DNA from 2 places in the Bacillus sp. TCT6 genome. Region 1 is predicted to be linked to the other one. Evidence: riboswitches for the same ligand, from Rfam matches in the RefSeq annotation. Region 1 holds a riboswitch; the other holds the start of a gene.
The links. Region 1 has a riboswitch for preQ1 ahead of queC (7-cyano-7-deazaguanine synthase QueC). Riboswitches for the same ligand answer to the same signal wherever they lie in the genome.
Positions count from the first base shown of each region.

Region 1 (6,244 bases):
GTTCTAAATATCATACCACGCAAGAAAAGAAAGTTATATACCTTTACATCTCCCCACCACTATCATGTGTTATCGAAGCATGGGTACCATCCATCCCATCAAAATATGTATTCGTATCATATTGACGAATCTTTTTTAAATGCATATAAGAAAATAAAAATAAAATTAAAGCTATAACACTCCCCACAAATTCAAACATCATTTTACCGCCTCTAATTTCTCCCACTTCAGCAGGTTATTCTACTTTTTCATTATACCTCGATATAAAGATTTCCGCATTTTTGCTATTTTTTCAAATAACATGGATTTTCTACATATTTTCTTACAAAAAGTGAATTTTTTTCGAATTTTTACTTTGGAAACATTTACAAAGTAGGAAATATGGTTCAAAATAGGAGGAAATAAAAAAACCCAAATTTATTCTTTTTTTGGGAAAACTGTAACAAGGAGAGTTGCTTATGCAGATCGCAGAAACTGGAGATATCATCGAATTTAAAGGTGGAATGCAAGGCCGTGTTCAAAAAGTAAATCAAAACTCTGTTATTGTTGATATAACAATTATGAAGAATTTTAGAGAACTAGATATGGAACCTCTTACAGTTGTAAGTCATAAAAACTATACTGTCATTAATCAAAATGCATAATATAATAGAAAGAAAGGGCCTGTATAGTATACAGGCCCTTTCTTTCTATTAACGATTATCAATTGTTTCCGGATATAGATCGTGGTTCATCATGCGGTAGTCAGCCATTTGTTCATACTTCGTCCCCGGGCGACCGTAGTTGCAGTATGGATCAATTGAAATGCCACCACGTGGTGTAAATTTCCCCCATACCTCAATGTAACGTGGATCCATTAATTTAATTAAATCGTTCATAATAACGTTCATGCAATCTTCGTGGAAATCACCATGATTGCGGAAACTAAATAAATACAACTTTAAAGATTTACTCTCTACCATTTTTTGCTCTGGAATATAGCTAATATAAATTGTTGCAAAATCTGGTTGTCCTGTTTTCGGACATAAACTTGTAAATTCAGGACAATTGAATTTTACAAAATAATCACGGTTTGGATGATTATTATCAAATACCTCTAATATTTCTGGGCTATATTCAAATAAATATTTTGTATTTTGATTTCCTAGTAATGTTACATCTTTTAAATCTTCATCTAATCTTCCTGTCATTTTAAACATCCCTTCTCATTATACGCCGCGTTTATTTCCCCATACTAACGCATGAAGCTGGGGCAATACTTTTGCATCATTCATCTCTTTACAATTTACAGCTTTATCAATCAGCCACTCATACTTATCTAATAATTTTTTAATAAGCATTGCATCATCCACTGTTTTTGTATCATCGTTTCCTACTTGCAAGAAAAATGGTACATCTGGATAACGTTCGTGCATCTTAACTGCATATTCAAAATCATGATCATCGAATACTACTACTTTTAAACTAATATCTTTTCCTGCTAGTTTCTGAATAATAGCATCTAACTTCTGAAAATCTGTTTTCATCGTCGAACTTGGTGGTTTTGGAGAAATTGTTACTTCATCAATTTGAAGTAACCAATCTTGCCATTTACTCCCTTGAGTTTCAATTGCCGTCCGCATTCCATTTTCTTTTAATATAGAAAGAAGAAACTCAATATTTTTCAGCAATGCCGGATTCCCGCCTGAAATCGTAACATGAGAAAATTTTTCTCCTCCAATTGCAACAAGCTCATCCCAAATATCTTCTGCTGTCATCTGTCTAATTTGATTTTTAGCTGATCCATCCCATGTAAAAGCAGAATCACACCAAGCGCAGCTATAATCACAACCAGCCGTACGGATAAACATTGTCTTTTGCCCTACAACCATTCCTTCACCTTGAATAGTCGGACCAAATATTTCTAAGACAGGGATTTTACTCATCGAGCATCCACTCCCGTCTTACTTCCGCATAACTAGTCGGCGTCTCAAATAGACGAACAAATTCTACGCGAGCTCCTTTATATTCGTTCACTCGATTCTCTTTAGTTAGTGCCTCTGCCATCTTTTCATAAATCCAAACGACCATATTTTCAGCAGTCGTATTCATTGCAGGTAACGTTTCGTTTAAATAACGATGATCTAAATAAATTTCGATTTCATTCTTCCAAATCTCTTTTATATCACCAAAGTCAATTGCAAGTCCTATTTCATTTACATATCCACTAATTCCAAATACAACTTTATATGTGTGACCATGTAAGTTTTTACATTTCCCTTCATAACAGTGTAAATGGTGTGCTGCATCAAATGTAAATTCCTTGCTGACCATTACTCTTTTATTATGGTATTTGAGCTGTTTACGCTGAATATCCTTGTCCATTTTTTGCAAATTTTCTACGATGCGAAATCCAAAGAAATTATCCATTAGTTGTTCGCTCCTTCGCGTTCTTGTAGGTACGTATCTAATCCTGCTTTACGAAGTTGGCACGCTGGACATTCACCGCAACCATCACCAATGATTCCGTTATAACATGTTAATGTTTTTTCTCGAACAAACTCAAATGCTCCAAGTTCATCTGATAATTTCCATGTTTCAGCTTTATCAATCCACATAAGTGGCGTGTGAATGACAAACGGGTAATCCATGGATAAATTTAAAGTAACGTTTAACGATTTCACAAACACATCACGGCAATCTGGATAACCACTGAAATCAGTTTCACATACACCCGTTACAATATGACGTGCTCCAACTTGTTTTGCTAATACAGCAGCAAATGATAAGAAGAGTAAATTTCGTCCATCTACAAATGTCGATGGCAATTCACCTTCTTCATGTGTAATCTCCATATCCGTTCTCGTTAACGCATTTGGAGCAAGTTGATTTAATAGACTCATATCTAGTACCGTATGCTTTATTCCTAGCTCTTTTGCAATTTTCGCTGCACAATCAATTTCTAGCTTATGACGTTGATTGTAATTAAACGTTACAGCTTCTACCTCTGCAAACTGCTCTATTGCCCAAAATAAACATGTTGTACTATCTTGTCCTCCACTAAAAACAACAACTGCTTTTTCTTTTTTCATTTCACTCATTCTCCTTCTCTACTATAAATAAGAAGAAAGAACGTTCTTGAACTGTCACAATAAAAAAACAAAACAATACCTAAGGATATTGTTGTTTCCATAGTTTTTTATAGAGGGAGTTCGCGAACCTCTCCCGCGCGGTGCACGGAATTTCTTCTTTCATTGACACAGCTTATTGTAACATATTGTATACTAGCGTAAAAATTTCTGATTTTTCCGCTATTTATTATTTCATTTCTTTCATTTTATAGTATGATTAATTTAATATAAGAAGAGAGGAGGCATCCCACTGAAATCCTTTATTATTTATCTCTTTTTAAATATATTATTCATCCTTATTACAATGCTCGTATATCATTTATTTTGGAATCAAAAAGGGAAACGCTCTCCTAAATTAAATTCAGCTATATTTATTGTATTGTGTTGCCTCGCTACCGTACTCTGTATTACATTTGCAGCAAAAACAAATAATGGTTTTCAATTTGATATGCGCCATATTGTATTAATTGTCGGTACATTAACGGGAGGGCCTATTGCTGGTGGTTCTATCTTAGTTGTATTAAACATATATCGCTTACTATTAGGTGGGGTAGGTGTTTTCCCATCTCTTATCGGTTCTGTTCTTCTATTTATTGTTCTACTATTAACATATAAATTTTTCAATCGAACTTCTAATCGTATAAAAATAACACTTGCTATTATCTACAGTCTCACATACGGATTTAGTTGGATACCTTTCTTTCTTTCAAAGGTTACAAATAAGACTGATTATATACCGCATATTATTGTATATGAGTTATGTTCAATGCTTGGTACGATCCTAATTTTATATTTACTACACATATTACAAACTCAAGTTCGTCTCCAAAACGAACTTATAAATGCTGAAAAGTTTCATTTAATTGGTGAAATGGCAGCGTCTATCTCTCATGAAATTCGCAATCCATTAACTTCAACGAAAGGGTTTTTACAACTGTTACAATCAGATACATGCACTGAGCAGGAACGAAAATTATATATCGACATTGCCATTAACGGCATCGAACAAGCAAATCATGTTCTTACAGATTATTTAACTTTTGCCAAACCAAGCATTGAAAAAGAACAAACATTACAGTTAGAAGAAGAATTACTACATGCATTGTCGTTAATTACACCGCTTGCTAATTTAACAAATGTACGTACTCATTATATAAAGCAAAGCACTTCTTTTTTTATCGCTGGAGAAAAACAAAAACTAAATCAATGTTTATTAAATATTTTAAAAAATTGCATTGAGGCTATGCCAAAAGGCGGTGATCTTTATTTCACATTAGTTCCTGATCATAAGCATATTCAGTTATATATAAAAGATACAGGAATCGGTATGGATTCAGAACAAGTAAAACGTCTTGGTTCGCCTTTCTATTCAACGAAAGAAAAAGGCACTGGACTTGGAATGATGGTCGTATTCAGTGTTGTTCAAGCTATGAACGGAAAAATTGATATTATAAGTGAAAAAGGAATCGGTACAACCTTTTTATTAACTTTTCCACTCATACAAAAAACGTGATGAAATAATCATCACGTTTTTTCTGTTCCTTCAACTAATTCAGCAAAAGCTTTCACTTTTCCGTGCGGTTGTTGATTTTCTTTACGCGCTTTCCAGGCGCGCTCCTCTTCTCGCTTCTTCTTAGACATATTTTTTCAACTCCTTCTTTTCTTTCTCCATGTAGTATTCCAAAATAAGAAAGAAAACTATGCACATATCAAAAAAGAAGTGGTTTCCCACTTCTTCCACTTTAGCGTTGCAAAATTGCATGTTTCGCCTCTTTTAACTGCGTAAGATGTCTTTGTTCATGCAAATCAAGAAATTGAACCCATTGATACAAATTCAGATCATTAAAAACAGGATGCTTTAATCCATTTTCAAATAGATCTTTTTCATCTATAACACTATGAAGCGCGTGTAATAGTTCTTGTCGTGAATGTTCTAGTAATTGAATTCCTTGCTGTTTTTTCATTAAAGTTTCTGTTGGTTGCATTTGCTGAGGAGCTTCTCGTTTATGTGTGCGATCAAGCGTAAGTTGGAGGTCTTTAAATGGAGTCATGTTTCTTTCGTTTTTTTGTAAAGCATATACAAGGGCAGACGTGACAGATTGTTCAACTAAATGCAAGTGGTGTAAAATTTGAGTAATACTCCATTTATCACGGCGTGGCTTTACATTCACTTCTGTATCATTTAACATTTCAATTTCTGATAATAGCGTGCTTCGGGTAGACTGTAATGAGTTTACTAAACTTTCTAAACTCACATCCATATTAGATTGAAGCATACTTGTTCCCCCCTTTTGTTGGTGAAAAGAGGTGCTCCTTATTAGAAACACCTCTTTAGTATTCTGAATTTTCTTTTATTATCTCATCATTTTCCCATTATGTCGATGTTAAACATGTGAAAAAAAGCGCATGTTTTTTACAATTTTGTGTCGTCAATCGCATGTAACCATGCTTCAATTTCTGTAATAACACTTTTCACACAGCCTTCAGCAAATGGTGATGTTAAATTTGCAACTTCTACTAATTCTAAGAACGATTTACTTCCACCTTGTTGGCACAGATTCACATAATCTTCCCACGCCTCTTGTCTATTATCTCTTGCACGTTTCCAAAATTGTAGCGCACAAATTTGAGCAAGCGTGTAATCAATATAATAGAAAGGTGAACTATAAATATGCCCTTGACGTTGCCAAAAACCACCGCGCTCTAAATAATCATTATCCTCATAATCACGATGCGGTAAGTATTTCTTCTCTATGTTACGCCATGCTGTCTTACGCTCTTCAGGTGATGCTTCAGGATTTTCATATACATAATGTTGATATTCATCAACTGATACGCCATAAGGTAAAAACAGAAGTGCTGAACTTAAGTGAGAGAAGTAATATTTATCTGCATCTTCTTCAAAGAATAGCTTCATCCATGGCCATGTAAAAAATTCCATACTCATAGAGTGGATTTCACACGCTTCATATGTTGGCCAATTATATTCTGGAATTTCAAATTTACGACTTTCATATACTTGGAAAGCATGACCTGCTTCATGTGTTAATACATCAATGTCACCAGATGTTCCATTGAAGTTTGAGAAAATAAATGGCGCTTTATAATTCTCAATATATGTACAATATCCGCCA
Region 1 is NZ_JBVYHX010000001.1:1,074,590-1,080,833, reverse strand. Features, by position in the region: gene AC0ONG_RS05435 (hypothetical protein) at 44-199, opposite strand; gene AC0ONG_RS05430 (YkvS family protein) at 459-644, shown strand; gene queF (preQ(1) synthase) at 693-1,190, opposite strand; gene queE (7-carboxy-7-deazaguanine synthase QueE) at 1,209-1,925, opposite strand; gene queD (6-carboxytetrahydropterin synthase QueD) at 1,918-2,409, opposite strand; gene queC (7-cyano-7-deazaguanine synthase QueC) at 2,409-3,071, opposite strand; PreQ1 riboswitch class I at 3,165-3,208, opposite strand; gene kinB (sporulation sensor histidine kinase KinB) at 3,415-4,623, shown strand; gene AC0ONG_RS05400 (DUF6254 family protein) at 4,635-4,751, opposite strand; gene AC0ONG_RS05395 (DinB family protein) at 4,853-5,386, opposite strand; gene AC0ONG_RS05390 (M3 family oligoendopeptidase) at 5,524-6,244, opposite strand, start outside.

Region 2 (6,244 bases), 240 kb from region 1:
ATAATACCTGCTCCGGCTGTTATGTAGCCAAGCGCTTTTGGTTTTAATAAAGTTCTTCCAAAATGTACAGAAAAAGCAATATTTAAATTCCATAAAATAATACCTGCAATAATGCAAAGACTGTACAAAAAAGCTTCTTGTTTCGTTACCTTCGTAAGTAATGAGCTAAGTGTACTTCCGTATATACCAAACCAAAAAACAAGATTTAATGGATTGGATATCGCAATTAAAAATCCTGCCATAAACGATTGCTTAAGACCACCTACCTCTTCTTTTTTATATTCCATGTTTGAGTGGGAAATTCCTTGTTTTACACTTTGAAATCCTAAATAAAATAACAAGAAAAAACCCGTGCAATACATGAAGGCTTGTACATATGTATACATAAACACAGAAGATAAACCGAAATAAATGAGAAGCATAAATAAAACATCTGCAGTCATTCCACCAATTCCAACAACCCAAGCATGCCAAAACCCACGTTCAATTCCTCGTTTTAACATTTCAATATTAATCGGCCCTACTGGTGCAGCTAATGAAATACCTAATACGATTTGCTGTATAATTGCTCCAAACATCGCTCTATCCTTTCTACTCTCTTTACTACTAGTTAATGATGTAATTTGAAAAAATGGACTAGCTTCCATAATAAAATACCCTTTTTTATCCAAAATATACAAAAGAGCCATATAGGTGATGGCTCTTACTTTTCTATCCTATGAAGAAAAGGACATTTCCCTTTTATTGGTTCTACATCGTCTCCTATGAAATATTGTTTCCATTCACGATGCTCTGGGTCACCATAATGACTAATGTTAGGATGTTTCGGCAATTGATCCCACTTTTCAACTCGCTCACGGACCATTTGTCTTGAATATGCTCCTTTAGGACGATCCCCCTCTAATCCATCAAAAATAGTGCGTGGTTGAAACCCAATAACGAGAGAATTCCCTAAATGTCTAGTTTTTCGTTGTTTATAAGCTGGCGCGTTTCCAAATGCGAATATTGGCTCACCACAAAATGAAAATTCCCATAAATAATGGTCTGGATCCTCAGGAATTTGCTTTGGCCATGCTTGATTATCGTTTTCATGTAAATACTGTAACACTTTCCAAAAGGAATCACGGTAATATTCGAGTGATCGTTCTTCACATTCCGGTTCTACAAAAAGGAAAAAGCCCCTTCTTACAATCGGCCTCTCTTTCATTAACTCTAAAAAAGATAACATTGTATGCGGCAAATGACTCCAATCATTATGAGAAAGAAATGAATAACGAAGTTCATTCTTTTTCAAAGCTGTTAAACCGAAATAACATGGAAAAGTTGGTTCTAACACGACACTTGAAAAAATCTCAAATTCTTTTGCAACCCAATCCGGTATGTCGGTTCTCGTTCTCATTCCTTCATTATCTAATAAGTACGACCTATTCATTCTTTCACCTCGTTATGTATAGCATTCAATTAAGAATATTACATACTCGGCCTGTCCTATACCTATTTAAAAATTTGATTGGAAAATTATTTAAAAATATAAAAAATAAAACCGCTTACTTGACTAAATTCTCCCAATTCGTGTATATTTAAATTAATCATTTAGCAGAATATTCAAGAATATAGCATTTTTAGTTTATATTATTTCTTTAAATGAATTTCACTAAATGAAAATAGTAAACGCTTTTAGGAGGAATTGTAACATGCAAGGAAAAGTAAAATGGTTTAACAACGAAAAAGGTTTTGGATTTATCGAAATGGAAGGCGCTGACGATGTATTCGTACATTTCTCTGCTATTCAAGGAGACGGCTACAAAGCTTTAGAAGAAGGTCAAGAAGTATCTTTCGACATTACTGAAGGTAACCGTGGACCTCAAGCTGCTAACGTAGTAAAACTTTAATCCAACATATAACAGGAGGTTACCTTACTTGGTAACCTTCTTTGTTATTCCTTTGTATATTTCCGTTTTACAGAGCAAAAACTATGTAAAATGCGCACTATACAAAGGAGGAATTATTAATGGGATCAGAAGTAAATGATTTTGAAGAAGTAAAATTCCGTGTAGAAACAGCACAAAAGATGGTAGGTTCTGCAACAATTTCAATGGATCCAGACACATTAGAGCATGCCACTACTGCAGTAGAAGCAGCTCGCTCACAGCTTGAAATTATGAAATCTGTTGCAGTAGATTTAGATGAACCATTTTTAATGAACGAGGAAAAGAAACTAAGCAAATGCGAGCAGCAATTAAACGAAGCAAAGCACTAAAAAACATCCAGAGAATTTTCTCTGGATGTTTTTTTATGACAACTGTTCTCCATACTTTTTCAATGTTTCTCCAACTGTACATTGTCTTATACAAAATGAATGTGCATAATATTTACTATTTGTCTTTCGATTATGTTCTCGCAAGAAACATCCTTCACAATATGTTTCTAATAAGTCATTTACCTCTGTAATGAGTTGCTTTTTATCCACCTTTGCACCTCTCTATTCGGTTATTTCTTTATGACTATCAATGACTGTCCCTTCTAATGCTTGCGTTGCTAATTGATGTGCTTCTTTATTTTGTTTTCTAGATATCGGATCACATACAAGTTTTAATTTCATTTGCTTCGCCTTTTGTTCAATTTGATCTAAATAATGGTTTAAATGCTCATCATAACAAGGCCATTCTCCCGCCAATTGCTGCAATACAACTTGAGAATCTCCGCGAAGTGTAACTGCTTCATATTTAATCCCTAATTCCTCGAGTATATTCATACCGTATAATAGTGATGCATATTCCGCTTCATTATTATCATCTATACCTTCTATATATGCATTGCGGCGAATGCGGTAGTTTGTATTTCCTTTTTTATAGTACACACATATACCAACGCCAGCTTCTTTCGTTTGCACATCATATCCCCCATCAAAATAAACGAGTATTTCTTGGGGCTCTTCCTCTACTTGTTTACTCAGTTTTTTCATTTCCTTTAATGACCATTCTGCATCCATTTCATCGTAAAATAAAAGTTCCTTAGCTCTTCCTGTTTTCTCAAAATCCTCTGCAAATTGAAGTATTTCTTCTATGTTCATATAATCTGTTGTTAATTCCGTCTGCAATCCTCGCTTCGTTTTATACAACCAATGAATTTTATATTTCATACTAGATTCCCCTTATATAAGACTTCTTATATGTAGCCAGCTAATGAAAGCCTTACTTTATTTTATTATATTTTATCTAGAGTCACAGCATTATATTCAATATGATTACATACAAAAAGAGCTATCCCTATAGGAATAGCTCTTTCATCTATTACATAAATCTTTCAAATTGTACTCGCTTATTAATCCAGTACATTACAGGCATACCAATGGCCATTACAACAAATTCACCGACTGCACATGTTAACCAAGACAACATAAATGGTAAACCCAATGCAAGATGAAGTTCAATTGCAATCATAAACATTGTAATCGTAAAGATAACCGTATTAAAAATCATACGAGCCCAAACACCTTTAATAAATCGCATAGAAATAATCGTTGCAACTAATGCAAGAATAGATTGCCCTACTCCAAATACTAAATCATAAGCGATCATAGGTGAGAAAAAGAGATTCGTTAAAAATACACCTAATACAATTCCGTAAATTGCTTTCTTGTTAAATACAACGAGATGATTAAACATCTCTGAAATACGAAATTGTACATTCGTAAAGCCAAATGGCTGAATAAGCATAGAAACAGCAATATATAATGCCGCTAAAATACCATTGCCGACTAAAGTTCTAATATTCATGACAAAATCTCCTTAGTTTTTTTACGTGGGATGGTTTCGAACCACGTTATTCTTTTTTTAGCAACAAGATTATATTTTACGTGGTAGCCCCTCTTTCGTCAATAGATTCCTATCATGAACTACCTTTTTTCTTTTAGACAACGTATAATGAAACATATGAAAGATTTAGGAGGTTTCACTTCATGATAGCAACAATCCAAAATGAAAAAGTGATCGTTTCCATTTCTGACAAAGGTGCAGAATTACAAAGCGTTCGCTTAAAAGAAGACAACACAGAATATTTATGGCAAGGTGATTCTACATATTGGGGACGTCGCGCACCAATTTTGTTCCCAATTGTCGGCCGATTAGTAGATAATACATACTACGTAGACGGTAAACCATATTCATTAACACAACACGGTTTCGCTCGTGATCTTACTTTCTCTGTGAAAGAACAAAGTGAAACAAAGATCACTTATATCGTTACTAATAATGAAGAAACGTTAAAAAAATACCCATACGAATTCGAATTACTCGTTTCTTATGAGCTAGAAGGACAAAGCGTTCATGTAACATATGAAGTAAACAATCCTACTTCTAAAGAGATGTTCTTCTCAATTGGGGCACATCCTGGATTCAACTTCCCTTTATTGGATGGTGAATCATTTACAGATTATCACTTATCGTTTAATGGTTCGGAACGCTTAGAAACAAGCGTATTAGAAGGACCTTACCTTTCAAACAAAAAGCAATTAATCGCTGAAAATACAACTGAATTGCCACTTACATATGATTTATTCAAAAATGATGCGCTTATTTTTGAAAATATGAATACGAATGAAATTTCGATTCGTTCTCATAAACATAATAAATTTGTAAAAGTAGAATTTGATGGCTTCCCATTTGTCGGCGTATGGACACCAGGGGATAACGCACCTTTCTTATGTATTGAACCTTGGTATGGAATCGCTGATGAAGTAAATCCAGCAAAAGATTTCAAGGACAAAAAGGGAATTCAATCTTTACAAGCGAATGAAACATTTACATGTCGTTACAGCATCACAATCGGATAACTACTCTATCCCCTACTTCAAAAAAATATTTAAGTAGGGGATAACCTTATAATTTGGAGGTTTCTCATTTTGATTGAAGTATATATTGATGGTGCATCAAAAGGAAATCCTGGTCCTTCTGGTGCAGGAGTGTTTATTAAAGGCGTTCAGCCACCTGTACAATTATCATTACCACTTGGAACAATGTCCAATCATGAAGCAGAATACCGCGCTTTACTTCTAGCATTAAAATATTGCATCGAGCATAATTATAGCACTGTCTCTTTTCGTACAGATTCCCAGCTTGTCGAACGGGCTGTTGAAAAGGAATACGCAAAAAATAAAATATTTGCACCTCTTTTAGATGAAGCACTACAGTACATAAAAAACTTCGATCTCTTTTTTATTAAGTGGATTCCAAGTAGTCAAAATAAAGTAGCTGATGAATTAGCTAGAAAAGCTATATTACAAAATTAACGGGGGTATGAGTGTGAAAAAAGATTGGATTGCTCCTCTTGCTTTATTATTTGTCTCTTTTATTTGGGGAGCTACGTTTGTTGTCGTTCAAAATGCTATGTCTTTCGTTGGTCCATTTACCTTTAATGGTATTCGCTTTTTATTCGCTGGAATTATTTTATTATTCGTTCAAATGATTTTCTCAAAAAACACTTCAAAACAAGATATAAAACAGAGTAGCCTCGCTGGATTAATCGTTGGGTTCTTTTTATGTGTTGGCTATGTATTACAAACATTTGGCTTACTTTATACAACTTCTTCAAAAGCAGGTTTCTTAACAGGGCTTAGTATCGTTATGGTACCAATTTTGTCTTTTATCTTTTTAAAACAAAAAGCTACCATTTTTATCGTACTTGGTATTGCTGTAGCAACAGCAGGTTTATACTTATTAACAGCTGCTGATTCTTTCCAATTAAATATAGGAGATGTACTTGTTCTCGGTTGTGCAATCGCTTTCGCTGCCCATATTCTTATTAACGGCTTCTTTTCTAAGAAAATATCACCTTTATTATTAAGCACATCTCAAGTATTAGCTGTTGGTATATTTTCTTCTATTTGCGCTTTTTTATTTGAAGATTGGGAAAAATTATTTTCAGTATCACTATGGACGAATCAATCTTTTTTATTCGCACTCTTTCTAACTGCCCTGTTTGCAACATCTATTGCTTTTTTCATTCAAACATCGGCCCAAAAGCACACTTCTCCAACGAGAGTAGCAATTATTTTCGCAATGGAACCCGTTTTTGCTGCATTAACAGGCGTTCTCGTTGCAAATGAACAACTTTCTATTTCTGCTATTATCGGATGTCTATGTATTTTCCTGGGCATGATTTTTGTTGAATGGCCTTCCAAAACAAAAAAAGAAGCGCAGGCTGCGTGAAGTTATGCTTGTAACTTCCGCATAAAAGCCTTAGC
Region 2 is NZ_JBVYHX010000001.1:1,315,815-1,322,058, reverse strand. Features, by position in the region: gene AC0ONG_RS06730 (LysE family transporter) at 1-689, opposite strand, end outside; gene AC0ONG_RS06725 (YqcI/YcgG family protein) at 704-1,432, opposite strand; gene cspB (cold shock-like protein CspB) at 1,695-1,892, shown strand; gene AC0ONG_RS06715 (DUF2564 family protein) at 2,012-2,260, shown strand; gene AC0ONG_RS06710 (zinc-finger domain-containing protein) at 2,294-2,470, opposite strand; gene AC0ONG_RS06705 (ribonuclease H family protein) at 2,483-3,142, opposite strand; gene AC0ONG_RS06700 (QueT transporter family protein) at 3,294-3,779, opposite strand; PreQ1 riboswitch class I at 3,786-3,830, opposite strand; gene AC0ONG_RS06695 (aldose 1-epimerase family protein) at 3,962-4,834, shown strand; gene AC0ONG_RS06690 (reverse transcriptase-like protein) at 4,904-5,290, shown strand; gene AC0ONG_RS06685 (DMT family transporter) at 5,304-6,209, shown strand; gene AC0ONG_RS06680 (DUF6123 family protein) at 6,212-6,244, opposite strand, start outside.
Region 2: another riboswitch for preQ1. It lies ahead of AC0ONG_RS06700 (QueT transporter family protein); the one in region 1 lies ahead of queC (7-cyano-7-deazaguanine synthase QueC).